Linked DNA regions of Prochlorococcus marinus str. MIT 1013. The protein of the gene in region 1 binds, or shares a complex with, the protein of each later gene. Links are inferred from orthologs where the notes say so. Each region holds a gene or a part of one and is shown on either strand. Other genes may lie near its edges. The genes, in order: lpdA and O5633_RS10725.

The links.
Region 2: the proteins of lpdA (region 1) and O5633_RS10725 are in contact, whole or in part, in a crystal structure (PDB 1EBD), measured with the Geobacillus stearothermophilus proteins. The link is inferred for Prochlorococcus marinus str. MIT 1013 from one-to-one orthologs. Residues at the interface, in WP_049624544.1 of Geobacillus stearothermophilus: Pro340, Ser341, Asp344, Tyr345, Arg403, Asp406, Val408, Glu431, Ala432, Gly433, Asp438; in WP_033016211.1 of Geobacillus stearothermophilus: Ile130, Ala131, Met132, Pro133, Arg136, Arg140, Glu141, Asn155, Arg157.

Annotation. Positions count from the first base shown.
Region 1 is NZ_CP114778.1:918,561-934,809, reverse strand. The notes cover bases 69-3,067. They hold lpdA (dihydrolipoyl dehydrogenase), read left to right. Parts: upstream 69-846; coding sequence 847-2,289; downstream 2,290-3,067. Other genes in these bases: trpC (indole-3-glycerol phosphate synthase TrpC), read left to right, coding at 2,331-3,067; O5633_RS05705 (TrmH family RNA methyltransferase), read left to right, coding at 69-850. Outside these bases: more of O5633_RS05705, read left to right, coding at 14-68; more of trpC, read left to right, coding at 3,068-3,218; sodX (nickel-type superoxide dismutase maturation protease), read right to left, coding at 3,252-3,629; sodN (superoxide dismutase, Ni), read right to left, coding at 3,604-4,095; O5633_RS05680 (FKBP-type peptidyl-prolyl cis-trans isomerase), read right to left, coding at 4,170-4,724; O5633_RS05675 (apolipoprotein N-acyltransferase), read left to right, coding at 4,888-6,360; tRNA 2-thiouridine(34) synthase MnmA, read right to left, coding at 6,363-7,577; O5633_RS05665 (NAD(P)H-hydrate dehydratase), read left to right, coding at 7,622-9,169; O5633_RS05660 (RpoD/SigA family RNA polymerase sigma factor), read left to right, coding at 9,328-10,269; pdhA (pyruvate dehydrogenase (acetyl-transferring) E1 component subunit alpha), read right to left, coding at 10,284-11,360; O5633_RS05650 (IMS domain-containing protein), read left to right, coding at 11,474-13,528; ffh (signal recognition particle protein), read left to right, coding at 13,565-15,028; rpsP (30S ribosomal protein S16), read left to right, coding at 15,116-15,448; O5633_RS05635 (PhoH family protein), read left to right, coding at 15,492-16,249. UniProt on the Escherichia coli protein: Lipoamide dehydrogenase is a component of the glycine cleavage system as well as of the alpha-ketoacid dehydrogenase complexes.
Region 2 is NZ_CP114778.1:1,884,957-1,901,035, forward strand. What follows is about bases 5,017-7,845. They hold O5633_RS10725 (dihydrolipoamide acetyltransferase family protein), read left to right. Parts: upstream 5,017-5,657; coding sequence 5,658-7,034; downstream 7,035-7,845. Other genes in these bases: O5633_RS10720 (YlqD family protein), read left to right, coding at 5,033-5,467; queA (tRNA preQ1(34) S-adenosylmethionine ribosyltransferase-isomerase QueA), read left to right, coding at 7,088-7,845. In the rest of the region: O5633_RS10690 (glycosyltransferase family 4 protein), read right to left, coding at 1-19; DNA repair protein RecO, read right to left, coding at 143-943; deoC (deoxyribose-phosphate aldolase), read right to left, coding at 940-1,626; hpf (ribosome hibernation-promoting factor, HPF/YfiA family), read right to left, coding at 1,642-2,226; lipoyl(octanoyl) transferase LipB, read left to right, coding at 2,209-2,931; O5633_RS10715 (AMP-binding protein), read left to right, coding at 2,979-4,952; more of queA, read left to right, coding at 7,846-8,185; cysK (cysteine synthase A), read right to left, coding at 8,194-9,180; O5633_RS10740 (PLP-dependent transferase), read right to left, coding at 9,269-10,735; O5633_RS10745 (trans-sulfuration enzyme family protein), read right to left, coding at 10,732-11,901; O5633_RS10750 (hypothetical protein), read left to right, coding at 12,212-12,382; O5633_RS10755 (hypothetical protein), read right to left, coding at 13,130-13,270; O5633_RS10760 (PAP/fibrillin family protein), read right to left, coding at 13,365-13,895; O5633_RS10765 (hypothetical protein), read right to left, coding at 13,916-14,113; O5633_RS10770 (hypothetical protein), read left to right, coding at 14,948-15,121; O5633_RS10775 (hypothetical protein), read left to right, coding at 15,123-15,254; and 2 more genes.

The DNA.
Region 1 (16,249 bases):
TTCATATTCGCCATTGATTACAAGTAAAAGAAACCCTTTGGTTAGAAAATTAAGGGGTCTTTTGAAAAAAACTGGACGTGAAGAGCATTCTTCTCTTTTGCTTGAGGGGTCTCATTTGTTAGAAGAGGCTTTGAAAACAAATTTTTTGCCAACAGAAGTTATTGCAACTTCTGAATGGTGTAATGAGCATGAGGAAATTTTAAAAAAAATAGCTTCAAGATCTTTGCTAACCCTTGTAACTACAAATGTTTTAGAAGCATCATTATCAACAGTGACACCTGATGGTGTCGCGGCGATATTCCCAATACCAGGTTTACCAAAGCCCGTAAAAGCCCCAAAACACATTTTAGCTTTAGATAGGATTCAAGATCCTGGCAATTTGGGAAATTTATTTCGATCAGCCCTTGCTGGTGAATATGAAGTCATGTGGTTGGCTTCTGGAGCAGATCCCCTAAATCAAAAGGTTTTACGATCCTCAGCTGGCTCAGTTCTTCATTTACCTTTTGAACGGATTGGAGATTCATCCTCTTCAAGTATTGAAATGCTTGTTTCAAAACTCAATATTGCAATTGATAATAATTATCAAGTAGTAGGAACAATTTCACCGAATAAAATTACTGATAAGAAAGTGAAACCTTATTGGGAATTAGACTGGGATCTCCCTACTGTATTGGTTCTTGGTAATGAAGGCTCAGGTGTTCATTCTTCAATTGAAGCCTGTTGTTCAGACTTTGTTACGTTGCCTCATAGCTCATTAGTTGATTCACTAAATGTGGCATCTGCGGCAGTTCCTCTCTTGTTGGAGCGACAAAGAGTAAAAATGGTTAAGGGTATCCAAAAAAAACCGTGAGCGAAATTTCTTTTGACTTTGACTTAATTGTTGTTGGAGCTGGATATGGAGGTTTTGATGCTGCTAAACATGCAGCAGAGGCTGGTTTGAAAGTGGCGATTGTCGAATCAAGAGAGATGGGCGGAACCTGTGTCAACAGAGGCTGTGTCCCTTCTAAAGCATTACTAGCAGCCAGTGGTAAAGTTCGTGAGCTTGCAAATGTTCCTCATCTTTCTGAATTTGGCATACATTCCGCTCCAGTTAGATTTGAACGTAAAAAAATTGCCGAACATGCAAAAAATTTAGTTGAGACAATTCGGAAAAATCTAACTAAAACATTAGAAAGATCGGGAGTTGAGATACTTAGAGGAGAAGGACGTTTAGAAGGTAATCAAAAGGTCGGTTTAAGAGAAACAAATGGAGTTGATAGAATTTTTTCCGCCAGAGATATTATCTTGGCTACAGGCTCAGACCCTTTTGTACCGCCTGGAATTGAAATTGATGGACGAACTGTTTTCACAAGTGATGAGGCTATTAATTTAGAGTGGTTGCCAAGATGGATTGCAATAATTGGTAGTGGCTATATAGGTTTGGAATTCGCTGATATTTATACAGCTTTAGGTTGTGAGGTAACCATGATTGAAGCTCTTGATAAAGTAATGCCTACTTTTGATCCTGATATCACGAAAATTGCTTCAAGAAACCTAATTGATAAAAGAGATATTGAAACTCGAGCTGGAGTGTTCGCTACTAAAGTTAAGCCAGGTTGTCCCGTCGAGGTCGAGCTTACAGATGCTAAGAGTCGAGAAGTAATTGAGGAGTTACAAGTTGACGCTGTTCTGGTCGCAACAGGCCGAGTACCGTCGACTAAAAATCTTAATCTACAATCTGTTGGAGTTGAAACAACGAGAGGTTTTATTCCAATTGATGATCAGATGAGAGTATTGGTAAATGAAAAACCAGTTTCTAATCTATGGGCAGTGGGAGATGTTACGGGTAAGTTGATGTTGGCCCATACCGCTGCAGCGCAAGGGAGTATTGCCGTAGAAAATATTTTAGGTAAAGCAATAGAAATTGATTACAGAAGTATTCCTGCAGCGACTTTTACTCACCCTGAGATAAGTTCCGTTGGACTTTCGGAAGAAGAAGCAAAAGATCTAGCGAAAAATGAAGGCTTTGAACTTGGAATTGTTAGAAGCTATTTTAAAGCGAACTCTAAGGCTTTGGCTGAATTAGAAAGTGATGGAATTATGAAGTTGATTTTTAATAAAGAGACGGGGGAGGTCCTTGGGGCTCATATTTATGGATTACATGCGGCTGATCTTATACAAGAGGTTTCTAATGCAATTTCTAGAAGACAACGAGTAAATGATTTAGCAAAAGAAGTTCATACGCATCCAACATTAAGCGAAGTTGTAGAGGTTGCCTATAAACAGGCATCTTTACAAATAAAGAAGTAGTAAATCAAATTTTATTTTATAGATCATTAATTATTTAAATTATGGAAATCAGAAGAAGACCTCCTAACCCAAGTATAAAAGTAGCTAATTTAGAGTATGCAATCCCTCACCCAGATTCAAAACCTAAAAATATCTTGGAGGAAATTGTTTGGGAAAAACATCTAGAAGTTGAGATTGCAAGAAAAAAAGTTTCACTTGAAGATTTAAAGAAAAAGATTAAGGGTTTACCCGAAACAAAAAATTTTATAGATGCATTAAGAAATAGTAATTCGAAACCAGCATTAATCTCAGAAATCAAAAAAGCTAGTCCAAGTAGAGGGATAATTAGAGAGGATTTTGACGCGAGAATGATAGGCAAAATGTATCAAGATGGAGGTGCTAACTGTATATCAGTCTTAACAGATAAAAAATTTTTTCAAGGTGGCTTTGATGTCTTAGTTGAAGTTAGAAAGGAAATCACAATCCCAATCCTCTGTAAGGATTTTATTCTTTATCCTTATCAGCTTTACCAAGCAAGAGCTGCTGGCGCTGATGCTGCACTTTTGATAGCCGCAATACTGACTGATTCTGATTTAAAATACTTATCTAAGGTTGCAGAACATTTGGGATTGACAATACTAGTAGAGGTTCATAACTCAGAAGAACTTGAAAGAGTACTAAACATTAATATATTTAAATTAATAGGCATTAATAATAGAAATTTAAAGAGTTTTAAAACTGATCTTGAAGTTACAAAGAAGTTGGCCAAGAATTATGCTAACCAAATCAAGGAAAATACTATCACTTTGGTAAGCGAGTCAGGTTTATTTACTCGTGAGGATTTGAATTTAGTAAAGAGTTATGGGGCTGATGCTGTTTTGGTTGGTGAATCTCTTATGTCACAGGAAGATATTTTATGTGGAGTTAAAAAGTTAATTGGTAAGTTATAAATTAAGGAAAAGATCGCTACCAATCTCTTAAATCTAATTAGAGAAGATTTTGTCTACTTTTCCAATGATTAAATCTAATTCAATTAAACCCAACTCTCTACTGTCAGTGCTTGCTAAGGAGTTGTCTCCCCTTAAATCAAATTTGTTTTGATAAATCCTATGAATTCTTTTAATTATTAACTTGTTTTTTGTTTTTGGATGATAGGCAACGACGATATCGCCAATCTCTAAGTCAATATTTTTTGGGTTTAACTTTTTATATGTTACTAAATCTCCCTCTTTAAGAGTTTTTTCCATTGAAGTACCGACAACACGTAAATGTTGTCGGTAACCGATTATTAAAGTAAATAAAGTAAATAAGTCTGGCTTCTGGAAAAGACTTTGATCAGCTTGCGGTAACCCAGCTATCACTTCTACCTTTTGAAGACCAAAACATAGAGTGAATTTTTTGCACAGCTGCTAATAATTCTTCTGCTTTGGTTTGATCGATATTTACCTTGCATGCACTACAAAGCTTTGCTGCTTTCCAAAAAGGGTCATGAAGATCTGGATATGTAGCTAAGTGTTCAGGCTTGAAGTAATCAGTCCAGAGGATTAGCAGTTCTTTTTTGGTCTTTTGTGATTCTTCTTCTTTAATCGCAACGAAGCGAGAAAAAGTGTTGTTATAGGCTGAAATGGAAGCTTGATCGTTACCAGCTGGCGCTAGAGCAATAAGTTTTTTTGTCATAGACAAAACTGCCTCTGCGGCAACTCTTGCAGAAGCAGGGTCATATACACCGCAAGGTCCGTCACAGTGAGCGTGAACAGATTTTGCTGGAAGCTTGTTAAAGATTGATGTAAGTGTTTCGCTCAACATCTGAAAATAATTTGTGAACATTTTTTTTTACATTAATGGCGTTTGTCAACAAACGCCATAACTTTTTCTAGAGCTTTCTGAATAATTTAAGAAATTCACTTAACACCCAATAATTCCACTTCAAAAGTTAAAACTGAATTAGGGGGGATTGGACCTATTCCTCTGCTGCCATACCCCAATTCTGGTGGGATGACTAATTTTCTTTTACCTCCAACTTTCATTCCTGCGACTCCCTCATCCCAACCTTTTATCACCATCCCTGCACCTAAAGAAAATTCAAAAGGACCTCTTCCATAACTACTGTCAAATTCTTTCCCATCATCAAGAGTACCCTTGTAATTTACTGAGACACTTGTTCCTGGAGTGGCTTCTTGACCATCACCTAAAACTAATTCAGTAATTTTTAGTCCACTTGAAGTTACTTGAGATGCTCCTATCTCCGCTCCTCCGAGAGGAGCGTTGCTTGAACTGGTTTTATCTGAAGCCATAGTAAAAAATGATGGATTTGGGTCTTCTGGGTCTAATTCAAATGGATTAGTTACAGACTCGCTGGTTTTTGTGGATTGCCTTACATCCGCTTGGATTGGTTGGTCAATTTGTAAGGCATTCGTTGGAGTTGGTGAGATGATTTGGCTGATCACTGCAATCATCAAGCAGCTAAGGCAAACAGAAAAGCTAATTAAGATTTCTCTCACAGCAATATTAAGTAGTATGAAATATTCTTGCAGATTAATACCCAAATTACATCTATTTAAAAGATAACTAACCAGAGAGTATGAATTTTGTAGGTGTATATTTTATTAAATTAAGTTTATGAATAATATCTATTCTCTTTTTATTAAAGCTTTTGCTGGTGGAGCTCTAGCAGGAATCTCCCTTAGTGAAGGCAATTATTTATCCATGCTTTTGGGAATATCTTTACTTTGGCCTGCTAGTAAGAATCCATGGGGGGGCTTTTGTTGGGGTGCGATGGCTATTTTATGGAGTCATAAGTGGTTGCTATCTTTGCATCCACTCAGTTGGGTAGGGATAAACTCAAATTTAAGCTTGCCCATTACCATTTTTATATGGCTTTTTTGTGGAGCTTTTGGAGGGACTCTGGTTTTTAGTTGGTCAGCTTTGGGTGGTTTTTTGGCTCCTGAAAGACTTCAGTTTTCTAAATTAGAAAATAAGTTTGTTTATGCCGTCTTATTATCAACAATATGGGGCCTAACTGAAGAAATCCTATCTAGAGGCCCTTTGTTTTGGATGGGTGTAGGGCCAAGTTTATTACCACAAGATAGATTTTTGGCTGGATTAGCAAGATGGATAGGTTCGGGCGGCTTGGCCTCTATCCATCTTTTAGCTGGATGGTGGATTTGGCAACTTTCAATTGCTTTTCAAGCTAGAAAAAAAATCAAGAAATTGATTCTTCGTGGCTTTATTTATTTTTCGTTAGCTCATTTAATTGGATTTATCTTGTTGTTGGACTCTCCAACTGATTCGGCAGAACAGGTTGCGATGTGGCAAACAAATATTCCAATAAGACAAAAATTTAGTCAGGAAAAAATAAATGCTTTGCCTTCAAAAGTAGATAGAGCATTAACTGATGCTGTTGAAATGAATGCATCTTTTTTAATTGCTCCAGAGGGAACGTTGCCTCTGGATAGATCAAAGATTCGAGATTTTCCTGTTAAATTCCTCTCTGGAGGTTTTAGGGAAATAAATGGTTCTCTACGAAGTTCACTATTAGTTTTTAATCAAGGTGAAGAGTCTTTTTCGGAAGTATTGGATAAATCTAGATTAGTCCCTTTGGGGGAATGGATTCCTGCATTGCCAAACTTTTTGAAAAATGGCCTTTCTGCAGTAGGTGGAATTGAAAGTGGGAATCCATCAAGACTTCTTGATTGGGATGGGCCATCTTTTGCAGGTGCTATTTGTTATGAATTGAGTAATGGGAAAGCTATAGCTAAAGCAGTAAATCAAGGGGCTAAATGGATTTTAGTAATTGCAAATTTAGATCCCTATCCTATTTCTTTGCAAAGACAATTTTTATCTATTGCTCAATTAAGGAGTATTGAAACATCAAAAAATTTAATAGCTGTCTCCAATACCGGACCAACATCTTTGATTAAAAGTAATGGAAAAATTGATACCCTCCTTAAACCAAATAAAGAACTTGTTCAACTCGTTGATCTTGAATTAAATGGAAAGAAAACATTATATACATTTATTTCTGACTTGCCTTTGATTTTAGTTTTATTTATAAGTTTAATAGGTGTTTTGCGATCACGTAAGTATGGTTAATATTAATATTCTTTCGAAATAACTCCTCCACCTAATACATAATCACCCTTATAAAATACTGCTGCTTGTCCAGGAGTGATTGAAAATTGATCTTCTTTAAAATGAAGATTACATTTATAACAATAATTTTCTTTAGTAATATCAATGATTGGTATTAACTTTGCTTTAACTGCTTTACTTCTATATCTAATTTGGACCTCAACTTCAATTGGCTCTTGAGGTGCTTCAATTGATACCCAATTTATATCTTTTACAATACATTCTGACTTCCCAGAATCTTCTCTTGGGGCAACAATTACTCTGTTTAAAGAGGCATCAATTTCAACAACATGCAAAGGTACTTCCCAAGCAATACCTAATCCCTTTCTTTGTCCTATCGTGAAATGCTGAATTCCATTATGGGAGCCTATGATTTGGCCGTTTTTAAGGACAACCTCTCCTTTCTTTTGGGGTAGATACTTATCAATAAAAGCATTCATTGATCCGTAATGTTCAGCAAGACAAAGGTCTTGACTTTCTGGCTTTTCTGCAGTTTTTAATGAATATTTAAAAGCTTCGATTCGTGTTATCTCTTTAGTCAATTCTCCAAGAGGAAAAATTGTTTTTCCTAAGATTTCTTGTGGGAGATCATATAAAAAATAGCTTTGATCTTTGTTGAGATCTTTACCTCTTAAAAGCTTATGTCTTTTAATTCCATCACTCGGAAGATCATTTCTATCGAAAGATTCATTTGAATATCTAATCCTTGCGTAATGCCCTGTAGCGATCTTTTCGATATTTTTATTTTCTTTAACCCATTTAAGCATTTCTGAAAATTTGACTGATTTATTGCAGCGAGAGCAGGGTAAAGGAGTAATTCCTTCTTCATATCCTTTCACGACATTATTGATGATTTCTTGTTGGAAAATTTCTTTTGAATCGACTATGTGATGCTTAATTCCAAGTTGATCACATATCCCTGCTGCATCAATTAATCCATCTGAGCAGCAAGACCCTTTCCCTTTCATTAGCCACAAAGTTAATCCCACTACATTCCAACCAGCTTCACAGAGGAGAGCAGCTGTTAAGGAGCTATCTACGCCTCCGGAAAGGCCCACTACAACCGAATGATTTCCAGAAAATGCTTGCAGTCTTTTTAATGTTTTCGCGACTGTTTCTTCTGAAGTCAAATGATTTAAAATTTTTTTTGTTTCTCTTTTTTCCACATTCATGGGCATTGATAGTAGCTTCTATTCATAGTGGGTTTGGTTGCTTTTTTATTTTGAATTGGCCTCAATCTGATTCGGAACATTTGATGGTTTCCTCGGAGCAGATGCAAAACATAGAAAAAGAAATGTTTTCTATTGGTATGCCTGTTGAAGCTCTTATGGAAAAAGTAGGGATTGGTATCTCTACATGGATATTAGACAGACAAGGATTGATTGAAAATGGTGCAATCGTTTTAGTAGGGCCAGGGCACAACGGAGGCGATGGACTTGTTGTTGCAAGAGAACTTTATATGGCAGGCGTTGATATATCTATTTGGTGTCCATTTCCATTGAAAAAAGAATTAACACAAAAACATTTCGATTATGCAATTCGAATAGGTATTCAAAACTTGGAGCAAAAACCTGATTCGAATTCTGATTCATTATGGATTGAGGCATTATTTGGATTAGGTCAATCAAGAATTATTTCTGATGAAATAGTGCACTTATTGAATTCGAAGATGAAATCAAGTCCTGATAAATTAATTAGTATTGATGTTCCCGCGGGATTAGACTCAGACAATGGAAGTACAGTATCAAATACATCATGTAAAGCTAGTTCCACACTAACTTTAGGCTTATTTAAGACTGGGTTGATTCAAGATTCAGCTATTGATTTTGTCGGTGATTTAGAGAGGGTAGATATTGGGATTCCAGATAAGATTTTGGCTGATCTTCCTGAAACCCAGCCTCTGAGGATTTCATTTTCAGATTTATCTACTTTCGTTTGGCCTAAGCCAAGTAAAAGTAAAAGTAAATACCAGAGAGGAAGAGTGCTGGTGATTGCAGGAAGTGAGAAATACAGAGGAGCAGCATCTCTTGCTTTGAATGGAGCTTTAGCAAGTGGAGCAGGTAGTGTAAGCGCTTTTTTACCTAGTTCAGTTTCATCTGCTCTTTGGTGTACTCACCCTGAAGTCTTATTGCTTGGAGATCTAAATACTTTTCAGGACGGCTCTTCAGGTTTTTCTAATGTTTTGCTTGAAGTTGATCTGAATAGGTTCGACTCGATTTTGCTTGGACCAGGATTAGGGATATCAGCAGAAAAAGATTGTTTTGGAACTGAATTAAAGGATTTCAAAGGCCTACTTATTCTTGATGCTGATGCAATAAATCGTCTGTCGATAACTTCGAAAGGTTGGGAATGGCTAAATGATAGAAATGGCCCTACCTGGATTACTCCTCATTTGGATGAATTTAAGAGGCTATTTCCTTTTATTGATTGCTCGAATCCATTGAAGGCTGGAATTGAGGCTGCAAAACTTTGCAGCTCTTCGGTCTTATTGAAATGTGCTCATAGTGTTATTTCTGATCCAGAAGGCAAAATCTGGCAAATAGGACAAGTGAATTCAAGTGTTGCAAGAACTGGCCTCGGCGATATTTTGGCTGGTTTCGTTTCTGGGATGGGAGCTATTGGGCTGACAAGTGGTAAGCGATTGGATACTAATTTGCTCGCTGCATCTGCATTGATGCATGCATATGCTGGTGCATCTTGCTCAAGAGGGGGCACCGCAAGTGCTATTTGCACTTTTCTTGGAGAATTAATAAAAAAAGATAGCTCTTGAAATGTTTTGAAACAAACATTTATAGCGCTCGAAATGGTCGATTTGGTGTCATTTGTTAACTAATCGTCAACAGAATCTGAAGCCTTCTTGAAACCCAGGCTTATTTGACGATTTCTGTAGGAAAGTCTTACCACTTTGAAGTAAGGGGTCAAGAAACAATGGTTTCAACTGCACCCAAGCCTGCTGAATCACAAAAACGACGCAGCAGTGATCCAATTAGTTGGTACCTTTCCTCTATTGGAAGGGTTCCTCTCCTAACGCCTGCTGAAGAAATTGAACTTGGTAATCAGGTTCAAACCATGATGAATCTCACTGAAGATGGGCAAATCAAAGACCAGAGCAAAGAATTTAATACTCATCAGAGAAGATTGATTCGAATTGGAAGGAGGGCAAAGGAGAGAATGATGAAAGCCAATCTTCGGCTAGTAGTAAGTGTTGCAAAAAAATACCAAGGAAAAGGTCTAGAACTTCTAGATTTAGTGCAGGAAGGTTCTCTTGGATTAGAAAGGGCGGTTGAAAAATTCGACCCTACTCGTGGCTATAAGTTTTCTACGTATGCTTTTTGGTGGATAAGGCAAAGCATGACTAGGGCTATTGCTTGCCAGTCAAGAACAATCCGACTTCCTGTTCATTTAAGTGAGAGATTAGCAACCATTAGAAAAGTCAGCTTGGATTTGGCTCATAAGCTAGGCGCAATGCCTAGTCGTATAGAAATAGCTGAGGCAATGGAAATTGAGTTAGAAGAACTTGATTCTATTTTGAGGCAAGCCCTTACTACAAGCAGTCTCGATGCTCCAGTCAATGGCGATGAAGGCCGAAGCTTTTTAGGCGATCTAATAGCAGATGGCTCAGGGGAAGAACCACTGGATAAAGTTGAACAAAAAATCCATCAAGAGCAATTGGGAAGGTGGCTAAGTCATTTAAGTGAACAAGAACAACATGTGATTAGACTTAGATTTGGATTAGAGGGTAATGAAAGACATACTCTCGCTGAGATAGGAAGACTTTTACAAGTTTCACGTGAGAGGGTTAGACAAGTTGAGCTCAAAGCTCTAAGGAAATTGAGAAACCTTACTAGAAAACTTCCAAGTGGAATTTGAAAATTTATTAATATTTAGTTCTCTGCCCAGATATATTTAGTTAATTCACTAGGGTCAGGCTCTGGTGCGTTTAGAGCAAATTCAACAGCATCATTAACTTCTAGATCAATTTCTTTCTCAATATTTTTTAATTCTTCATCAGTAACTAATCCAGCAGTAGTTAGATCATTTTTTAGCTTTTTTATTGGATCTCTTTTAGCCCAGAATTCTTTTTCTTTCTCAGATCTAAGTTCATCCGGATCAGCCAAAGAATGCCCTCTGAATCGATAAGTTAAGCATTCTATTAAAGTGGGACCTTCCCCAGCTCTTGCTCTCTCTAGGGCTCTTTGAGCGGCCCCCCTTACGGCTAATACGTCCATTCCATCAATCTCTTCTCCTGGCATACCAAATGCAGAGGCTTTTCTCCATATCTCAGTCTCACTAGTTGCTCTGTCATGGGCCATTCCAATTGCCCATTTATTATTTTCGACTACAAATATGATCGGTAATTTCCATAATTGGGCCATATTTAAACATTCATAAAACTGACCAATATTGCAAGTTCCATCTCCAAAAAAAGCTGCAGTTACTGAATCACTATTCTCTTTGAGAGCCTCCCTTCTGTATTTGCTAGTGAAAGCGGCCCCAAGTGCAACTGGAATTCCTTCACCAATAAATGCATAACCTCCAAGAAGATGATGTTCTTTTGAAAAAAGATGCATAGATCCACCTCTGCCCTTACTGCAGCCTGTTTCTTTCCCAAATAGCTCGCTCATTACCTCTTTAGCAGGAACTCCAGCACTCAAAGCATGGACATGATCTCTGTAAGTACTACAAAACCAGTCATGTTTACGTTGCATTGCACCAATGACACCTGTGCTTATCGCCTCCTGTCCGTTGTAAAGATGGACAAAACCAAACATCTTTCCTCTGTAATACATTTCAGCACATTTGTCTTCAAAACGTCTTCCCAAAGTCATGTCTTTGAAAAGATTTAAAGCAATGTCTCTATTGATTTTAGCTGGTTTTGTATCAGAAAGATTGCTTAGTCTGTCCGCGTGTTCCCTGCTAGGACAAGGGTCTTGGCTGGTTTTGTCTGGGTTGGGAGACATGACTTCGGTCATATTCACTTATCAATCCTATTTAGACTTTAAGGGTCAATGGATGCAAAATGGTTAAAACGCCTTACGATGCCTAGAGCTTTTTTGTAATTACCTAGTAGCGATTGGAATTACCTATTGATCATTTTCGCTTATTGGGGGTTAGCCCTTCTTCAAATGCTGAGGAAGTCCTCAGGGCTTTTCAGCTAAGACTAGATCGTCCTCCCAAACAAGGCTTTACATATGAACTTTTAGCTCAGAGATCTGAGCTATTACGACTTTCTGCCGATCTTCTATCCAATCCTAAAGAACGTCAATCTTACGAACTCGCCCTTATTGAGGGTTCTTCAGGTCTTGATTTGTCTTCAAATCGAGAAGTTGCTGGTTTACTTCTTCTTTGGGAATCAAAAGCTTCTTTCCAAGCTTTTAAGCTTGCAAAAAAAGCATTACAACCTCCACAAGCCCCTGCACTTGGAAGTGGTAGAGAGTCTGATTTGACGTTAATAGCAGCTTTATCTTGTAGAGATGCCTCAATTGATGAACAGGCTTTTAGAAGATACGCCTCAGGGGCTGAGTTGCTTCAGGAAGGTATACAGTTACTACAAAGAATGGGAAAGCTTGTTGAAGAAAGAAAGACCCTTGAATCTGATTTAGAGGCATTACTTCCATACAGAATTCTTGATTTATTAAGTAGAAATAAAGAAGATGAAAAGTCTCATTTTGATGGCCTGAGTTTGCTGGAAGATTTTGTTAATAAAAGGGGCGGACTTGAAGGAAAAAGAAATTCAGAAAAGATAGGAGGATTAAATCAAACTGACTTTGAGCTATTTTTTCTTCAAATTAGAAAATTTTTAACTGCAAAAGAACAGTCAAAACTATACTTGAATTGGTATAGAAGAGGTTCTGAAGATGCAGGCTTTCTTGCCGCTTTCGCTTTAGTTGCGTCTGGATTTTCTTATAGGAATCCGGAACTTTTACAAGAGGCTCGTAAATATCTTCGAAATATCAACATTAATGGTTTTGACCCTATGCCATTAATTGGATGCCTAGACCTTTTATTAGGGGATGTAAAACAGGCAGAAGCTCGTTTTAGAAGTAGCTCAGATGAGAAATTAAAAGATTGGTTAGATAACTATCCTGGTGAAACTTTGGCGGCTCTTTGTGACTATTGCCGAAATTGGTTAAAAAAAGATGTTTTAGTTGGTTTTAAGGATGTAGAAATGCAAAATGTCAATCTTGATGATTGGTTTGCCAATAAAGAAGTACAAGAGTACGTAGACCAGCTTGAGAAAAAGGGAGCATTAGGTATCGCAAAGGCAGGATTTTCGTTTCTATCGTCATTGACTCCTGAGCAACAACTTGAGAATAATTTATCTAAAAATCTCGGGGAAAAAGCAGATTTGCCAATGCCAGGAGGGGCTTTAGATGAAATTCTGAAAGAAAAGTCATTCAAATCACGATTACGAAGTAAAGAAGCTTTCTTGAAATATGATTTAGTCAAAAACATAATTTCAAAATATTCCTCAGCATTGGAATTTATAAAAAATTCAAATTTTAAATTTTTTATAGTTAATCGGCCAATTTATACAAGTGCTTTAGCTTTTACTGGTCTATTTATTATTGGAACTAGTATCGGAATACTTACACAGCGAAAACCATATGAAAATAAAAATCTCACTAATATTGCAAGCTCTGAAGTTGTTAAAACAGATGAAATCAAAACTAATGATAATAATTTAAGTCAAATATCTAATAACAAAGAAAGATCAAACTTAAATAAATCAATCCCTCTTATTTCATTAATACCATCTGATCAAGAAATTCAATTTCTTATTGAATCTTGGTTGAAAGGTAAAGCAGATATATTGAATGGTTTAGAAAGTCAATTTCTTAGTTCTGTTGCAAGACCTTCCCTTTTTAATAGAGTTCTTGAACAAAGAAAGAGAGATAAATTATTAGGTCAAAGACAGATTATTGATACAAATATAACTTCAATCAAAATTGTTCAAAGGTCAGATAAAAGAATAGCAGCAGATGTAGAATTAAATTATCAAGATAAAAGCATTAGTTCTTCTGGTGAGGTTTTATCAGAAACTGTTATTCCTTCTTTGAAAGTAAAATATATAATAGGTAAGAATAAAAATAATTGGCTAGTCGTTGATTATATTAGTGGAAATTAAAAAATAATTTAAAATTTTTTCTGTAACTCAAAGAAAATGTTTGATGAACTGACTAATCAATTTGAAGATGCTGTAAAGGCATTTAAAGGTGAAGCAAAAATTTCAGAGGAAAATGTTGATGAAGCACTTAAGCAGGTCAGACGAGCTCTTTTAGAAGCAGATGTTAGTTTGTCAGTAGTAAAGGAATTTATCGAAGAAGTAAGAGTAAAGGCTGTTGGTACAGAAGTCGTCAGAGGTATAAACCCCGGGCAGAAATTTATTCAAGTAGTCCACGAGCAACTTGTAAATGTCATGGGTGGAGAGAATGACCCCTTGGCAAATTCAAAAGAAAAACCAACTGTGATTTTGATGGCTGGACTTCAGGGGGCAGGGAAGACTACAGCAACAGCAAAACTTGGATTGCTTCTTAAAGAAAAAAATCAGAAACCATTACTGGTTGCGGCTGATACATACAGACCAGCAGCTATTGATCAATTAGTAACGCTGGGGAATCAAATTGATGTGGAGGTTTTTAATTTAAGTTCCGACTTAAAGCCAGAAGAGATTGCCAGAAAAGGCTTGGAAAAAGCTAAAGACGAAGGATTTGACACTGTTCTTGTGGATACTGCTGGTCGACTTCAAATTGATACACAAATGATGGGCGAGATGGTTCGTATTAAAGAGGCTGTTCAACCTGATGAGGTTTTGTTAGTAGTTGATTCAATGATTGGCCAAGAGGCCGCAGATATTACAAGAAGTTTTCATGAAAAAGTAGGAATAACAGGCGCTGTTCTCACAAAGTTAGATGGAGATTCAAGAGGTGGAGCTGCTCTTTCCATAAGAAAAATCAGTGGTAAACCAATTAAATTTATAGGGACTGGAGAAAAGGTTGAGGCATTGCAACCTTTCTATCCCGAGAGGATGGCTAGCAGAATCTTAGGGATGGGTGATGTCTTAACTCTTGTTGAAAAAGCGCAGAAAGAAGTTGAAATTGCTGATGCAGAAATCATGCAAAAGAAGCTTCAAGAAGCAACTTTTGATTTTTCGGATTTCGTAAAACAGATGAGAATGATAAAGCGAATGGGCTCGTTAGGGGGGCTGCTAAAAATGATTCCTGGCATGAATAAAATTGATGATGGAATGATCAAAAGTGGAGAAGATCAACTTAAAAAAATCGAAGCAATGATTGGTTCAATGTCAGTAGAAGAAAGGAATAAGCCTGAATTATTGGCAGCACAACCATCAAGACGTCGGAGAGTTGCTAGTGGCAGTGGACATCAGCCAGCAGACGTTGACAAGGTTCTCGCGGATTTCCAGAGGATGCGAGGCTTGATGAAGCAGATGTCTACTGGAGGAGGACTTCCTGGTATGGAGGGAGGACTACCTGGAATGGGAGGACTTCCTGGAATGTCTTCATCAGGTCCTAATCCATATCAGTCAAGAAAAGGAAAAGGAGGACCTGGTTCTGCACCCCGAAGACAGAGACCAGTTAAGAAAAAGAAAGGTTTTGGTGATCTTTAGAGATATCAAAAGGCTAAATTAATCATCTGTGGAGTATTATTAGATTGAAGAACTTTTGAGTTCAATCCACTTACAAATAAATCGAAGATGATCAAGCTCCGCCTTAAGCGGTTTGGTAAAAAGCGTGAATCCAGTTTTCGTCTAGTTGCCTGTAATAGCACTTCAAGGCGAGATGGTCGCCCTCTACAAGAGCTAGGCTTTTACAATCCAAGAACCAAAGAAACTAGGTTAGATACAGAGGCTTTAAGAACTCGACTAGGACAAGGTGCTCAGCCTACTGATGCAGTAAGAACTTTATTAGAAAAAGGAGGAATCCTTGAAAAGAAAGTTCGACCAGCTGAAGTTTTAGGTAAGCAAAAACAAGAAAAAGAAAGATCAGCAAAGAAAAAAGATGCAGCGGCATCGAAAACTTCTGAATAAGAATTTTTGATGAGTATCAATAATTTCATGAATATTTATATTTATGTCTGAAGCAGCCACCCAAGGTCGCTTTTGTATAGATCTGCCTGATTCCAATGCTGCTACTGCTTTGTCAGGAACTGGTCAGTCAACACTTCATAGATTAGAAATCCTTACAGGTGCTACTTTTGCGTTAAGGGGATTGCAACTCGAAATAAAAGGAACTTCTTATCAATTAGAGAGAGCTGCTGCAATTGTTGAATTAGTTAGGCCAATTTGGGAAGCAGGACAAATTGTTTCGGCCGTTGATTTACATGCCGCGGCTAAAGCATTGGATAATGGTAAAAAAAATGATCATGCCAAATCAACAAATAAAGTTTTAGCCAGAAGTCAAAGAGGAAATCTTTTAAGACCAAGAACAATTAGACAAAAATTTTATGTAGAAGCTATGGAAAAAAGTGATCTTACTTTTGCTTTAGGCCCAGCAGGAACAGGTAAAACATTTTTAGCAACTGTATTAGCGGTTCGAATGCTTACTGAGAGAAAAATTGAGAAAATTATTTTGACAAGACCTGCAGTTGAAGCTGGCGAAAGATTGGGGTTTTTACCTGGGGACTTACAGCAAAAGGTTGATCCTTATTTAAGACCTTTATATGATTCACTTCATTCTTTACTTGGACAAGAAAAAACTAATTTACTTATAGAAAAAAACGTAATTGAAGTTGCGCCTTTGGCTTACATGCGAGGTAGGACTTTAGAAGAATCTTTTGTCATACTTGATGAGGCTCAAAATACGACACCAGCACAAATGAGGATGGTTCT
Region 2 (16,079 bases), 960 kb from region 1 along the record:
GCCAGGCGATATGGGTCAAGCTCTAAAAAAACCGGTATTTCAAGCTAGCAGCTATTCTATATTTCTTTTCAAACTATTGTTAATAGTTAAATAATTTATAAACAAGATTTTTTTACTATTAATTCTTTCCAAATATATGTCCCTACTTAGTATTTAGATCATTACTGATTATTACCTCTCTCATCATTTCAAGAGATGTAACTCTTCTTTGTAAATGTGTTTCAATCCAGGTTTCAACAATTTGCAGTAGCTTTAACCAAACATTTTTAGGACCTAATATTTTTCCATTACTGTGAAATGGTACTTTTTCTAGTAATAGTCTTTGAAGTAAAGCAAGTTCAGATGGATTCAGCTCCATTCTTGCATTTTGGATCGTTCCAATTGCAAAACCTTCTTCGGGAATAAAGCTGCACTTCCAGCTCCATTCTCCAATAGGGGGTATTAGCTTCGATCCAGAATGACAACAGTTTTGGAGTGGTAAGCAATATCCTCCTAAAGCCAATAAATGCATACACGATTGAACACTTATTGCTAAAGCTTCTAATGAATCAAATTCTGTTTTATGCAAGTCATTTAATCTATCTAAATGGATTAAAACCAGTTTAAGTAAATCTTTTTGCGGATCTTCATTACCAACCATTATCATAATCAGCTCTGAAATTGCTTGTGCCGCTGAAAGTGTTTCGATGCTTTTGCCAAGATTTCCATAACTCTTAAGAATCCTTATTTGTGTAACTCGTCTAAGATTTTTTTTTCCTACGATGTGTAAATCTAAAAAATTAAAAGGAGATGTTGCTCCAAGCCTACTTTTAGGTTTTCTTGCTCCTGGTATGGCAAGGCGAGATATTCCATTCTCTTCACTAAGTATGGTTAAAAGCCTGTCATTTTCCCCAAGAGGTCCAACTTTTAAAGATAGTCCTTTCACTCTTTGATTAAGACTCATTCCTCCTTTCTCTTTTGTTCTGCGCTAATTTCAAAACCAAAACTTGTACCAATATATGTTGATCCTGCTTCAATGATTTCTATTGCTTGATCAAAAGTTTTAATACCTCCAACAGTTTTAATTGAGCAGCGATTTTTAACAATTTTAGAGACATGATTAGTTTGATTCTTGGTGATAGGTGGACCAAAACCATTACCTATTTGAATTCCAATTGCTCCCGCATCAATTAAAGCATCTATTGCTATGGAAAGTTTTGATGAATTTAAGAGTGTAGTTGCATCAATTATTACTCTTACTGGAATACCAAGTTCACTTATTAGATTTATTTCCTCAGCAAAAAGTTCGACATTTCCTTCTTTTAATGCAAAATAATTTGGAACAAGATCTAACTCTTCTGCTCCTTTCTCGATTGCATACTCGGCTTCTTTTAGTTTGTTGAAAGTTGGGATAAAACCAAAAGGAAAGGCAATTACTGAGATTAATTTTGTAGTACTTTTGCTTCCTAACCTTTCACGTGCAAATGGTAAATGGGAAAGGCTGGTGCATAAACCTGCAAAGCTATTTTGCTTGGAAGCATCACAAATTTGAACAAGCATCTCTTTATCGAAATGAGGATTTAAGACTGCTTGATAAATCACATTAGAAATATTGGCATGAGCTTCTTCCAGGCTGTGTTTACTCATTTGACTTTGTAGTAATTAAATTTTTTCTTGGATTACGCCATATCCTCCATGATTTCTCTTGTATATGACTCGCAAAGCTGATCCTTTTTCCTCTCTAAATAGATAGAAATCATGATCAATCAGGTCTAATTGGACTCTTGCTTGCTCAATGGTCATAGGATCCATATCAAAATATTTGCGTCTTACTCCTGGGCTAGGTAGATGGGGCTCTTTACCTTCAATGAGTGAATGATCTGAGGAAGAAAAATTTTGAGTTTCTTCGTTTTGGACTGATTTCGTTGACTGATTATTATGAACATTATGACTGTTATGTCGCTCTTTGTACTTACGTAATTGTCGTGCAAGTTTATTTGCTACTAAGTCGATGCTTGAATAAAGATTTTCACTTCTTTCTTGGGCTCTTATCACTGTTCCATTTGCAAAAACAGTCACCTCAGCCGTCTGTTGTGGCACGCGAGGGTTTCGAGCGACTGAGAGGTGGACATCAGCTTCTTGCACCATTTCTTGGAAATTGTGAGTTGCTTTATCAATTTTTGTTTTGGTGTAATCACGAAGTGATGGAGTTAATTCAAGATTGCGTCCATGAATAAGAAGCTTCATTCTGTTTCGCCTGAATCAGGGCCTAATAGCAACTTAGATCTAACCCCTCAACTTGCACAATCTTCTTCCGCTTTTCTTTTTGAACCTAAAAATATTGTGCCATTTGAGACTGCGTTAGGTTGGCAGAAGAATTTTCAGAAAAGCCTTATTGAGGAACCGTTCTCACCACAAGCAGTATGGTTTCTTGAACATTTTTCTTGCTTCACTATCGGTCGAGGTAGCGACATGAAAAATTTGTTATTCGATGAAAATAAGTCTCCTTTACCCGTTTTTAGGATTGAAAGAGGAGGTGAAGTAACGCATCACATGCCTGGGCAGATCGTTGGATACTTGGTTTTGAATTTGAGTCGTCACAAAAAAGATTTATTTTGGTACTTGAGAGAATTGGAACAAGTGCTGATTGATGTTCTTGACTTATTGGGAATAGAAGGGAAGAGGATAGATGGCTTAACAGGAGTTTGGTGCAAAGACAAAAAAGTTGGTTCAATAGGAATTGGTTGCAAGAGATGGGTGACTCAACATGGATTCTCACTAAATGTAGATTGCGATCTTATTGGTTTTGAGAAGATAATTCCTTGTGGACTGGATAAAGTTAAATTAGGTAAATTGAGTGATTGGATTCCTGGCATCAAAGTCTGTGACGTTAAGCCTCTTTTAAGTGAATCTGTGAAAAGACGTTTTAAATTGAATTGGGAAAACATATAAATTCACTTTGAATTATTACTAAAAAAAATAAAAATTATTTTTTGGATATGACAAAAACTAACTCAAAAAAAAATATTTTTGCCTCTAAAGATGCTTTGGCTTTTTGGATCCCTAATAGAAAAGAGGAAAAAGCACTTAATAGAAGATCTCAACTTGAGATGATTACTCAAGTTGATGAGATTTGGGAGCTATTAAAAGTTCAGTTGAGAGATGTATTAGCTGTTGATTCTCCGCATACTTTCCACCCAGAAAGCTTTACCTATGAAGAACTTGCGGTAAATATTTCTAAGGCAGCATTTGCTTTTTCTCAAATGGGAGTAGAACCTGATGATGTGGTTGCTCTTTTTGCAGAGAATAGTCCTAGATGGCTTATTGCCGATCAAGGTCTTATGCGGATAGGTGCAACAAACTCTGTTAGAGGTGCGACTGCTCCACCAAGTGAGCTTAGATATATTCTTGAGGATTCAAATGCGGTTGGATTGATTGTTCAAAACTCCGAGGTCTGGGAGAGACTTTCGCTTGATGATGATCAAATAAATAGTTTGAAATTTGTTCTTCAACTTGAAGGTAAAGCTTGTGAAGGCGTTTTGGAATGGGAGAGTTTTTTGAAGAAAGGATTTAATAAAGAAAATGTAAGTAAACGGGAGAAAATAATTGAGAGACAGCCAACAAGAATAGCAACGATTTTATATACTTCTGGAACGACAGGTAAGCCTAAAGGCGTTCCACTAACACACTCTAATTTATTACATCAAATCAGGTCTCTTGCGTGCGTAGCAAACCCTTCTCCAGGAGAGCCAGTATTAAGTGTTTTGCCAATTTGGCATTCATATGAACGTAGTGCGGAATATTATTTTTTTTCTTGTGGTTGTACTCAAACTTATACATCAATTAGGCATCTAAAGGAAGATTTACCAAAGGTTAAGCCAATAGTAATGGCAACTGTTCCAAGGCTTTGGGAATCAATAAAGTTGGGGTTTGAGGACGCTGTTGATAAAATGCCAAGGCTGAGAAAGACCTTGATAAAAAGTGCGATTTCTAATAGTAAGGCATATAAACTGGCACGAAGAAAACTTTATTTTTTGACTATTGATAGTGTTTCTACTTTAGAACAAATTACTTCTTTTATAGAGATGCTTTTGCGTTACCCAATTCATAGAATTTCCTCTATTTACTTATGGCCAAAAATCCTTACCAAGATTTGTGGAGGAAGATTGAGATTCCCAATTAGTGGTGGAGGTGCAATCGCTCCACATATTGATTCTTTCTTTGAAGCTTTAGGTGTTGAATTGTTAGTTGGTTATGGATTGACGGAAACTAGTCCAGTCCTAACTTGTAGAAGACCTTGGAGGAATATTCGTGGAGGTGCAGGTCAACCCTTGCCAGAGACTAAGATAAAAATTGTGGATCCAGAAACATTCCAAATAAAAAAGCTGCGTCAAAAAGGCTTGGTTTTTGCTCGTGGTCCTCAAATAATGTCTGGTTATTTAGGAAAAGAATCAGAATCGAAGAAGGTTTTAGATGCTTCTGGCTGGTTTAATACTGGAGATATAGGTATGTTGCTTGCTGATGGATCTTTAATCCTGACTGGAAGAGCAAAAGATACGATTGTGCTAAGTAGTGGAGAAAATATTGAGCCTGGCCCTTTGGAGGAATGCTTGATTGCAAGCCCATTGATTGAGCAGGCTTTGCTATTGGGTCAAGATCAAAAATATCTTGCTGCTTTGATTGTTCCAAGAATTGATCACGTAAAAGGATGGTTAGCAGAAAGGGGTGTAAATACACAAGTTGTTCTTGGGCTATCTCCTGAAAATCATGAATTAAGACAAGCTCTAAGATTGGAAATGAATAAAGTTTTAGCAAATCGTCTTGTGTCTAGAAGAGAAGAGAGATTATTTTCAATTGCTTTAGTAGAGCCATTTACAATAGAAAACGGCTTGTTAACGCAAACTCTTAAGCAAAAACGTGAAAAAATTATTCAACGTGATTTGAAACTGATAAATGAAATATATGGTTTGTAATTTGTTTGTTTGGTCAATTAAATTGACCAATACTATCTTTTACTGAGAGTCTATAGATAAAATCATAATTTATTGATCAGGTGGACTCAATTTCTATAAAACGTTCAATAACGGTCAGAGCAGTTGTAACACCTTCATGGAAAGAGGAGGCTGAGAGAGAATTAAGTAATGCAATATCAGCAATAGATCAGCAACTTGGTGAATTAGAAAAAGAAGGACAACAAATTGTTGATGGTATTAGACGTCAGAGCTCTAATCCCCTTGACCCAAGAGTTCAAGAGCAAGTAACTCAAGTTCAGAACCAAGTTGCTTCTAAGAGAACAGAATTTGAAGAACAAAAAAGAAATCTTCTGTTACAGCAATCTCAAGTTCGTGAGTTAGAGATGGAACAAATTGTCGAGCAAGGACAAATTGACAGTTTTTGTGATTTAAAAGTTGGTGATAACTTAGTTAGTAAAATGGGAGTGAGTATTTTGGTAAGAGATGGCTTAGTAGAGGCAATTGATCAAGATTGAAGTTTGGTCAATTACAATTTATCCAATAAAGAATTTTTGATATTAAGAAGAAATCCACATAAAAAAACCTATCGTTGTAAGGACACTCATGTAGAACTAACATTGGTATGTATTGATACTTGCAAAGCTTCTAGATAGAAAATTTTGAAGCCTTGCTACAAACTCTCCATAAAGGGAATAGGAACAAATTATGGCCACTCATGACATCTTTATGCCTGCTTTAAGTTCAACAATGACTGAGGGCAAAATAGTTGAGTGGCTAAAAAAACCAGGAGATAAAGTTGAAAGAGGTGAGTCAGTTTTGGTTGTTGAGTCAGATAAAGCTGATATGGATGTTGAGTCTTTCCAAGATGGCTTTCTTGCCTCGATTGTGATGCCCGCTGGAAGTTCTGCTCCTGTTGGAGAGACAATTGGATTGATTGTTGAGACAGCAGATGAGATCGCAGCGGCTCAAGCTAATGCACCTTCTCCTTCTCCTTCTCCTCAATCAGCTAGTCAAGAAAAAGAGAGTTCATCGCCTCAAGTTCAAGAAAAACAATCCTCTGTTGACTCTCCTAAAGCAACAGTAATTACAAAGACATCTCCTGCACCTCTTGTTTCAGAAGCCACTGTTAATCAGTCTCAGTTTTTAAATGATGGTCGAATAGTCGCCTCGCCAAGAGCAAAAAAACTTGCTTCTCAAATGGGAATCGATTTGGCAACTGTTAGGGGGTCAGGACCTCATGGACGGATACAAGCTGAGGATGTTCAAAGTGCAAAAGGGCAACCCATAAGCGTTCCTTGGATTGCTGAAAGTAATGCTCCAGCAAAAATTGTTTCTGACATGCCTCGCATAGAAAAAAAATCTGTTGACTCGGGTAAGCCACCTGCTCCAGGAAAAAGTTTTGGATCCAGAGGAGAAACAATTGCATTCAATACCCTTCAACAAGCTGTAAATCGGAACATGGAGGAAAGCTTAAATACTCCTTGTTTCAGAGTCGGTTATTCAATTCTTACTGATGAATTGGATGATTTTTATAAACAAGTTAAACCTAATGGAGTAACTATGACTGCTTTACTTGCTAAAGCTGTTGGTTTAACTCTTGCTAGACATCCCCAGGTGAATGCAGCTTTTAGTTCTGAGGGGATTGCCTATCCTTCACAAATAAATGTAGCCGTTGCAGTTGCGATGGAGGACGGAGGGTTGATAACTCCAGTTCTGCAAAATGCTGACAAGACAAGCCTTGCTGATTTATCCCTTCAATGGTCAGATCTTGTTAAGCGTGCTAGGAGTAAGCAATTAGAACCCCAAGAATATAGTAGCGGTACTTTTACGCTTTCTAACTTAGGCATGTTTGGGGTTGATCGCTTTGATGCAATTCTGCCTCCAGGGACAGGAGCAATTTTAGCTGTTGGAGCTTCCTTGCCTAAAGTTGTTGCTTCTAAAGATGGTTCAATCTCAATCAAAAAACAGATGCAAGTAAATCTTACAGCTGATCACAGGGTGATCTATGGTGCTGATGGAGCATTATTTCTGAAGGATTTGGCTTACCTAATTGAAAAAAATTCTAATAACCTTTTATCTTGAGATTTAATTAGTCGAACAAAAAGTGGTTTTTTCTTACTTTAATCTGATTTGATGTGTTAGATCAAAAAGATAATCTTTTAAGCTCATATAACTATGATTTACCTAAAGATTTAATTGCTCAATCACCTACTAAGTGTAGGCATGATGCAAAATTGATGATTGTTAAAGAAGGATTAGAGGATTCTTTAAATCTTATGCACGCAAAGATCTTGGACTTGAAAGATAGCTTGAAGGCTGGTGATCTTTTAGTTGTTAACAATACCCGTGTTATTAAGGCGAGAATAAAAATTCGATTATCAGGGGGAGGTTTAGGTGAATTGTTACTAATGGAACCTAGAGAAAATGGCCAATGGCTTTGTTTAGGTCGTCCTGCTAGGCGTATGAGAAGAGGTGATCAATTATGGCTGGATAAGTCTCAAGATAATTCTTTATGTTTAAAGGTTGTTGATAAAGATGAGAGTACAGGTGGAAGAATTATTCAATTCCCTAAAGAGTTTACTAGTAGGAAGGAAATGGCAAGTCTACTTGATTTGTATGGTGAAGTCCCATTACCTCCATATATAGATAAAGATAAATCTTGTGAGCATGAGGAAAGATATCAGACTAGATATGCTTCGAAGCCAGGTGCTATAGCTGCTCCCACAGCGGGTTTACATCTAAGTGATGAACTTATAGAAATTTTAAAAATCAGAGGTATTAGGATTGCACAAATTACCTTGCATGTTGGTCTAGGAACTTTTAGAACATTAGAGAATGAAGACCTATCTCAACTTCATTTACACAGTGAGTGGGTAGAGGTTACTGATGAGACCATAAGAACGATAAATAATTGCAAGGAAGGTGGGGGAAAAGTTTTTGCTGTTGGTACTACAAGTGTTAGAGCTCTTGAAGCTGCTTACCTTTCCGGTGGAGGCAACTTGAAACCATTTGAGGGAAAAGTGAACCTTGTGATTAAACCAGGATTTAAATTTTGCGTAATCGATGGATTGCTTACTAATTTCCACCTTCCTAAGAGCTCACTACTACTCTTGGTTAGTGCTCTTATTGGTCGAAAGCGTATGTTGAAGCTATATCAAAATGCGATTAGTAAAAAATATCGATTTTTCTCCTATGGAGACGCGATGTTGATAACACCGGAGTCAATTGTATAAACTTAAAATTAGGCTAATAATGGTTCTTTAATAACTCCTGTAGGAACATTCTCAAACATTATGGATGAAATATATCTTTCAGCAAGGTCAGGTAGAACTACAACGATTGTCTTTCCTGCGAATTCTTCTTTTTCGGCTAGTCTTACGGCTACAGCGGCAGCTGCACCACATGAGATGCCAACAAGTAAACCTTCTTCTTGTGCTAACCGCAATGCCATTGCAATAGACTCATCATTAGAGACTTGCTCAACTTGATCAACTACCGATAAGTCAAGGTTTTTAGGAATAAACCCAGCTCCAATACCTTGGATTTTGTGAGGACCAGGCTTTACTTGTTCTCCATTGAGGGTTTGTGTTATCACTGGACTATGACTGGGCTCTACGGCAACAGATAATAATGAATGATTTTTTTCTTGCTTAATGTAACGTGAAATACCTGTTATTGTTCCACCTGTCCCTACGCCAGAAACTAAAACATCAATTTGTCCATCGGTATCATCCCAAATTTCAGGACCAGTCGTTTTAAAATGTATTTCTGGGTTAGCTGGATTATCAAATTGTCCTGGCATGAAGTACTTTTGAGGATCGCTATCTGCTATTTCCTTCGCTTTTGCAATGGCGCCAGGCATCCCTTTTGCTGCTTCAGTAAGTATTAATTCAGCACCAAGAACAGCCATCATCCTCCTACGTTCAATTGACATGGACTCAGGCATCGTGAGGATTAATTTGTAACCTCTAGCAGCGGCTGTATAAGCAAGGGCTATTCCAGTATTTCCAGATGTTGGTTCAATAATAACTTTATCTTTATTTAGTAAACCTTTCTTTTCAGCATCCCAGATCATATTTGCTCCTATTCTGCATTTGACACTGTAGGCAGGGTTACGGCCTTCTATCTTTGCAAGTACTGTTGCGTTTGCGTTTTTTGTGATCGAATTAAGTTTGACCAATGGTGTATGACCAATAGCAAAACTATTGTCTTCATAGATTCTTGACATTTTTAAAATGACTTAATTAACTGATACTCTAAATCTATATAAAAATCTCGTTAAGTGGTTATTTAGATAATCTTTATTAGTGATTTTTTTATATTACTGAATTAAATCTTGACCATAATTCATCTTCATTTTCTAGTCCTACAGACACTCTTAATAAGTGTTCCGAGACCCCGCAACTTTCAGCCCATTTTAATTCTTTGAAGTGAGCCAACTGAACATATGGACAAACCAATGTAAAATTTGTACCTAAACTTGGTCCTTTGCTTACTCTTAATGAATCATAAACTCTTTTTGATTCTTCAATTCCTCCTTTAAGTTCAAACGATAATAGACATCCATAACCTCCTCCTTCTTTTAATAGCGAATTAAAATTTTTACAATATTGTGGATGTAACACTTTTGAAATTTCTTTTTTTGTTTCTAATTTTTCTTTCAGCTTTAAGCAAGAAATGTTTAACCTTCTTAAGCGATCCTCTACGTCTCGACTAGTTTTTTCAAGCTCGATAGCATCTGAATCAGATAGGGTAGATAATGCAACTTTTGGAATGATCTCAGCTAATTCCTTTTTCCATTTGGAGTAAGGACTTATGACAGTACTGCCAGCAAGAATATCTCCTCTCCCAGCAAAACTTTTTGTAAGTGAGCTAAAAACCACATCTGCATAAGGAGTAAGATGAACGTTTAGAGATGAACCGATGGTGTCGTCAACGATGATTGGGATGTTTTTATCTTGCGCTAATTTTGAAATAGATATCAGGTCAACACATTGCAATAGAGGATTACTAGGTATTTCTATGATTAATGCTGCTGGATTCTTTTTGTCTAGTTCTTCTTTTATATGACTTAATGTTGTTTTGACGATGAGATCGCCTCCTTGGAAAATAATTTGAGGGAGTTTAAGCACATCAACATATGGGAAGCCTATTTGAAGCGTCGAAGAATTTCCTTTGATACATTTTATCGCTGAAAGAATAGTCGTTAAGGCAGCCATTCCTGATCGATGTAGTCGTATGAGACTGCTATCGCAATTATATATAGTTGCTAAATGATTACGGATTTTACCTCGAGCGCAATGACCATCTGAAGTGGCGGGTTCTCTCTCTCTTCCAAGGGCAATTGCAGCTTCGCGTGATGATAATCCAAGACCAGTATGTTGCCAGAAGGCTTTTGCTGAAGGAGTACTCTTTTGGTCAACAATTAAACATGAAATACCAAGAAAATCTTCTATTTTTGAAGAACAATCAGAATTTTTTCGATGACAATATTTTTGAGCATTCAAAGCAGAAGCTCTATTGGGATAAGGCCAACTACTCTGCTGTGATTCACCATGAAATTCAAGTGATTTACGAGCCACCTCAGCAACAAAAGGGTTAAACCCAAATCTAGGATAAATTGCTTTTAATGAATCTATACAGGCTGGAATCTTCTCTTCGTAGGCGATTACATCTTCCCATCTGGGTAATGCAACAGATACGGCATGTGGCCTGTTCGGTAGAGGCTCTCCTAAATCTTTAGCACTCCAGCAAGGATCATTGAGTAAATTTCTTTCAGTCAAGAGATGTTTCCCAAGGCTTGATTTAAATCAGCACCCAAGTCCTCAATATCTTCACATCCGACGGAAAATCGAATAAGTGAATCAGTAATTCCAATCTTTAATTTGGTTTCTTTGGGAACTGATGCGTGAGTCATTGTCGCTGGGTGGCAAACAAGGCTTTCAATCCCTCCGAGACTTTCTGCCATTTTGAAGTAATGAAGACTTTTGCAAAATGAAAAAGTTTGGGCTTGAGTTGCGTTAACAGTGGCAGTAACAATTGCTCCTCCCAGAGTCATTTGCTTTTGTGCTAATTTACATTGTGGATGATCACTCCTGAAGGGATATCGAACTGATTTTATTGCTGGATTGTCGGCTAATTGATTAGCTATTATAGATGCATTATTTATTTGTCTTTCTAAGCGAAGTGGAAGAGTTTTTATCCCCCTAGTAATAAGCCAGCAATCAAAAGGAGAAGGATTTAAGCCAAGAGCTTTTTGGGCGAAATTTAGCTTGTCTTTCCATAAGGTATTGTTTGTGCATACCGCACCTCCAAGTGCATCTGAGTGACCATTGATATACTTTGTCGTGCTAGTTAAAGATAAGGTCGCGCCAAGTTCAAGAGGTCTTTGTAATAGAGGTGTTGCAAAAGTATTGTCTACAACAACAGGAATCTGCATTTTATTTGAGACATGACAAATCCCTTCAATATCAATAATTTTAAGGAGTGGGTTGGTCGGACTTTCGATCCAAATCATCGCGGGTTTGTGATTTGAAATGACTTCTTGAAAATTGGGCTTGGTAAAGTCTATCCATTGAGTTTTTAATCCAAAACGATTAAAAACTTGTTCAAATAATCTCACCGTACACCCATAAAGGTTCTCCTCACAAAGGATTAAGTCTCCAGCCTTAAGAGAGGAGACTATTGCTGTAATTGCAGCGACTCCAGAACTAAATACACTTGCAAACTGACATTCTTCCAGATCAGACAAAACTGATTCAAGAATTCGAAAATTTGGATTTCCCGAACGAGTGTAGTCAAAGCCACCCTCATTACCATGAACGAACGTTGAGGTTGGGAAGATTGGAGGCATTATTGATCCAGTCTCTTCAGAAAAATTTTCTTTGTGATGAATGACTCTTGTGTTTACCCCAGCGCTGAACTTCTTCTCTCTATTTACTGAGCCCATATCCTTTGAGTTGTTTTCTATAGGTTATAGAAAAACATGAAAAAGCCCCTAAAAAAAGGGGCTCCATAATTAAATTTAATGAGAAATAAGCTATGTGTAGTTTTATACCTTTCTTGAGTAATACATAAGTTCAGCTATGGCAGTTAAATCAAAAGAAAATTAGGTTGGACTTTAGTTTGACTGAATATTCCACAGATCGCACAATACACGCGAAATTAATCTGATTGGCTATCCGTACAAACTCATTATCACGATTATCTTGTTTAGGAGCGAGCATTAAAAAAAACTAAGAAAACCAAATTAGTTTGCGATGAATCTATTCGAAAGTATTTTTCATAATCAAGTCTTGATGACTTTCCTGATTGCATCAATATGGATCGTTCCAGGTTTTGTATTTAGCAGAATGACAAATCAAAAATCCAAGCGAAGAGAACTTGCAAGACAAGCTAAGAGAGTGTCAAAACTTTATCCTTCTTCTTAGTTTGAGAAAGGTCAAAAGTAATAGTACATCTTCCTAAAAAAAAATTGCGAGCTTAATCATTTATCAATGAGCTCAGGATATCTAGCAAAAGCCCCTTACGAGATTTGTATAATCCAAGTATTTTTCTAATTGACTTATAAAATAAACTAATAGGTAAAAATAACCCGAACTGGTTAGCCCTCCATCGACCGACCTATGAGAAAAAAGAACTAACTTCTATATTAATTGCAACCTCATATAAGTAACTAGAAAACGATTAGCTATGCACGCAATAACTAAAATTACTGCTACTAAGCTGTTGCTTCTTTTTAATCTGCCAGCAATCCTTTTATTGGCCGGGGCTTTCGAAATTGGTTCTTCTGTACTTGCATAATTATTACTTCATTTCAAGAAAGATTTAATGAATCAAAAGTTAAAAAGTATACTCCTCTTTTTGTCGTTGGAAAGCTAGCCATTTTTACAGGGTTTCTTCTTTACATGATGCAGGGGTAAGAAATGACAACATAAGAAAGAATTAAAGCTGCTGAACTACGAATTAAAGAACTACAAACTCTTCTTCAATACTTGAAGAACGAGAAGTGAAATCTATTAAGAAGTTTCCCCAACACTGAAAATTTTTTGATAGGTTTTTTAAGAATTTAAGTTACTTTTACCACTCAGAGTCTTCTAGAAGATTTGAATAATCGTTGTAATCAAAAAACAGGTCTTCCTCTAATACTTCTTCCAGAGTGATTCTATGGAAATAAGTCATGCTTCACCTCGAAAAGGTGAGTTGTAATAAGCTTTGTTGACTGTATAAAGTGTGTAAAGAGATACAGCGATCCCTAAAAAACCTACAACTAAGATTGGAGAGAATGATGGAAAATCATAAGTAGGAATTGAAGTCATAATGATATAAATGATGACTGATATGTTCTAAAGCATCTGCATGCTTTTTGATTGAGGCTTGTACGACAAATTTTTACGCTTAACACGACAAAGGCTAAGGATCAAAAAACTCAGTAAGTGATAAATCATTTCTTTTTAACAACGCAAAAGTTGTACCCTTGTAACCTTTGCATATACGTAAGTCGGGAGATAATACAGTTGTATCTAGCCAACCTTTTTGAGTCTTTTTTATTTCTGATAGGAAACTAATCTTTTTACCTAGTAACTTTGGACCTATTATTCCTGCTTTTTTAAAGCTAACGTTTATACGTTTCTGATCAATGATTTCTAAGCTAGCAAGAATGTTAGTAGAAAATAGCTTTCCGGCAAAACCTTTTGGTCTTAATAAATTTAGTCCTCTACTTCTCTTTGGCTCAAGTATCTGTAAGTTATCTAATAGCGGTGAATAATTTAAAAGAGGTGAGTTAGAAGTACTCCATCTAAGTTCCCATACACCTGTGAGCAGATCAATTTGTTTTGTTATGTCTACAGAGGATTCGCTTTCAGATAGTTTTATGAGCTCTACGATCTGATTTGATTTAGGGGTATGTTCAAGAACTTCTATCAATTTTGATACTGCATTCATGATTATTGTTTGTTTAAAACCTACAGTTGTTCGATATTTATCTGGTTGACATAAAGAACGTGTGGCTGGTCTTTACTCCCCTCACTTGCTTGAATCCACTCTTTATACTCTTCTGTTAGAGCTTTTTTATCAAGCCCATCAAGTTCCATTAGTCTCTTTGAAGCATCATTCATTGTTACTTCAAGAGTTCTTTTCAAGCTGATAGTTGGAATTTTCATACAAAGTTACCAATTAGAGAGTCAGCTAAAAAAGTGCAAACAACAAAAGCGAAAGTCATCGCTAGTGGTTTTTGAAATAAATCATTAGAAGAGTTCATTGGATTTTTTTAGTAGTGACCAATTGAGCTAACGAAGCATGCTAAAGCTCCGCAATAAATAAAAAACAAACTCATTTCTAATGGTCTGCGACTAAAAAATGAGAGGTAGAAAGTAGTTGATTTCATGTGGGTAGCTAAAACAATTTAAAATGATTGTTTGCTTTTTTCTTTGCTGCTTTTTGTATACGGCAAAGCTCAGTAATCTCTGGTTTAGGGATGCTGAAAGGGGTAAACAATTTCATAAAAATCTCCCTTTTACTCTTCAGTTTTAAGGCATTTGAAAGTTATGTAGATGTGTAGAACCCCCTAATAAAAAGTCGTACTTTTACTACAACGCACTACCTTCATAGCTTCTTATTATTTGAGAGTTTTTTGATCAACTATGTTCACGCCATATCACTCAATAATGTTTGGGATACTGTTAATAGTTAGTTCTACCTCAATTTTTAAAATGTCTGCAGCAGAACCTAGTTAGTCACAACAAGTTTAACAAATATTAATTAGCATCATTTTCACTTGTCCTTACTTATCTAGACATGAGTAGGACAAGAAAACTAAATACATTTAATCATTTTTTAGTTCCAATTCCGGAAAATGCGAAACAGCTTTCATATGCAGAAAGGGAATCAATGGGTAAAAGAATTCTATAATTGTCTTATGTTTATAGTTAACCGAACCATTGAATCTCACAAAACTCATTTGATTCTTTGATCGTATATGTATTCGATATAAATTAATGAAGAAATTAATTCCGTTATTACTCCTTTCATCTGCAACTCTTTACTCCACGATTGGTTCAGTGCCTATTAATGCTATGGGCTGCAATTCATCTGCCAACAAAGCCGAAGTGGTTTGTGCTGAAGGTGATATTGATTGTGAAAACAAACTAATAGAAGATCGAATCAATTAAAATGTCAATTCACACTCCTGATTTTTACGAATCAATTGTCGAAGCCTGTCAGCGTGTTGAGCTCTGGGGGGTTGAATTACCTTCTAATACTCCTACTCAGTTAGAAATTGATTTTAATCTTAATAATGCTTAGCCAATTAATTGTTGTTTGTTCAGCGGGTTTGCTTGCCCTGGGTGGTATTTGGGTATTGATTTCTGGTTTTGATGATGACGATAATGATGGAGATGGCATGACTTACCCAGAGTTGCAGGGATTGGGGACTTAGTCACGGAAATAATCTTTTTTTAAAGGTCTACTTAATGATGCTTTTTCTCATAAAGTGAAAGCAAAAGAAAAGTCCCTTATGGCTGATATTAAATTAAATTCTGATTCAGATGATGTAGGAACCAAATTCAAGATCATTGGAATTTCAGTTACATTGGGTTTAAATGCAACCGTTTTTATTTGGTATTTTTTCTTTTCAGGTCTTACCTAAGCCTTGTCTTGAATCGATTATTTGTCTATAAGATATAGAAGGGTGATTTAAAAATGTGGTCAAAGAAATTACTATCTACGAAACTTTTGATGGGTCTAGGTTTGACTCTCTTCACGAAGCCAATAATTACGAAGATCGTTTAAAGAATCAGGCTATAAGATCGTTATGCAATCACGACTATGACGAATGGGAAGACTATATGTTCACTTTATCTAAGGAAAACAGCTAAAAAAGGATTTCATTGCTCCACCGCTCAACAGAATTAGGAGTTATGCCGTAAAAAGCACCAATCTTTTCACAACTTCATAAAAACCCTTATGGCTTTAATTCTTGAAATCTACAAATTGATTGATAACTGCTTTAAAACTAGAAATCCATCTACCTATTCTTGATGAAGAAGTAAGAGATTTAGTTAAAAGTTCTATTTGTTCTTCTCTCTCTTTGTATTTAACTTCCAGTTCGTTTTTTGCAATAGCAAGGTT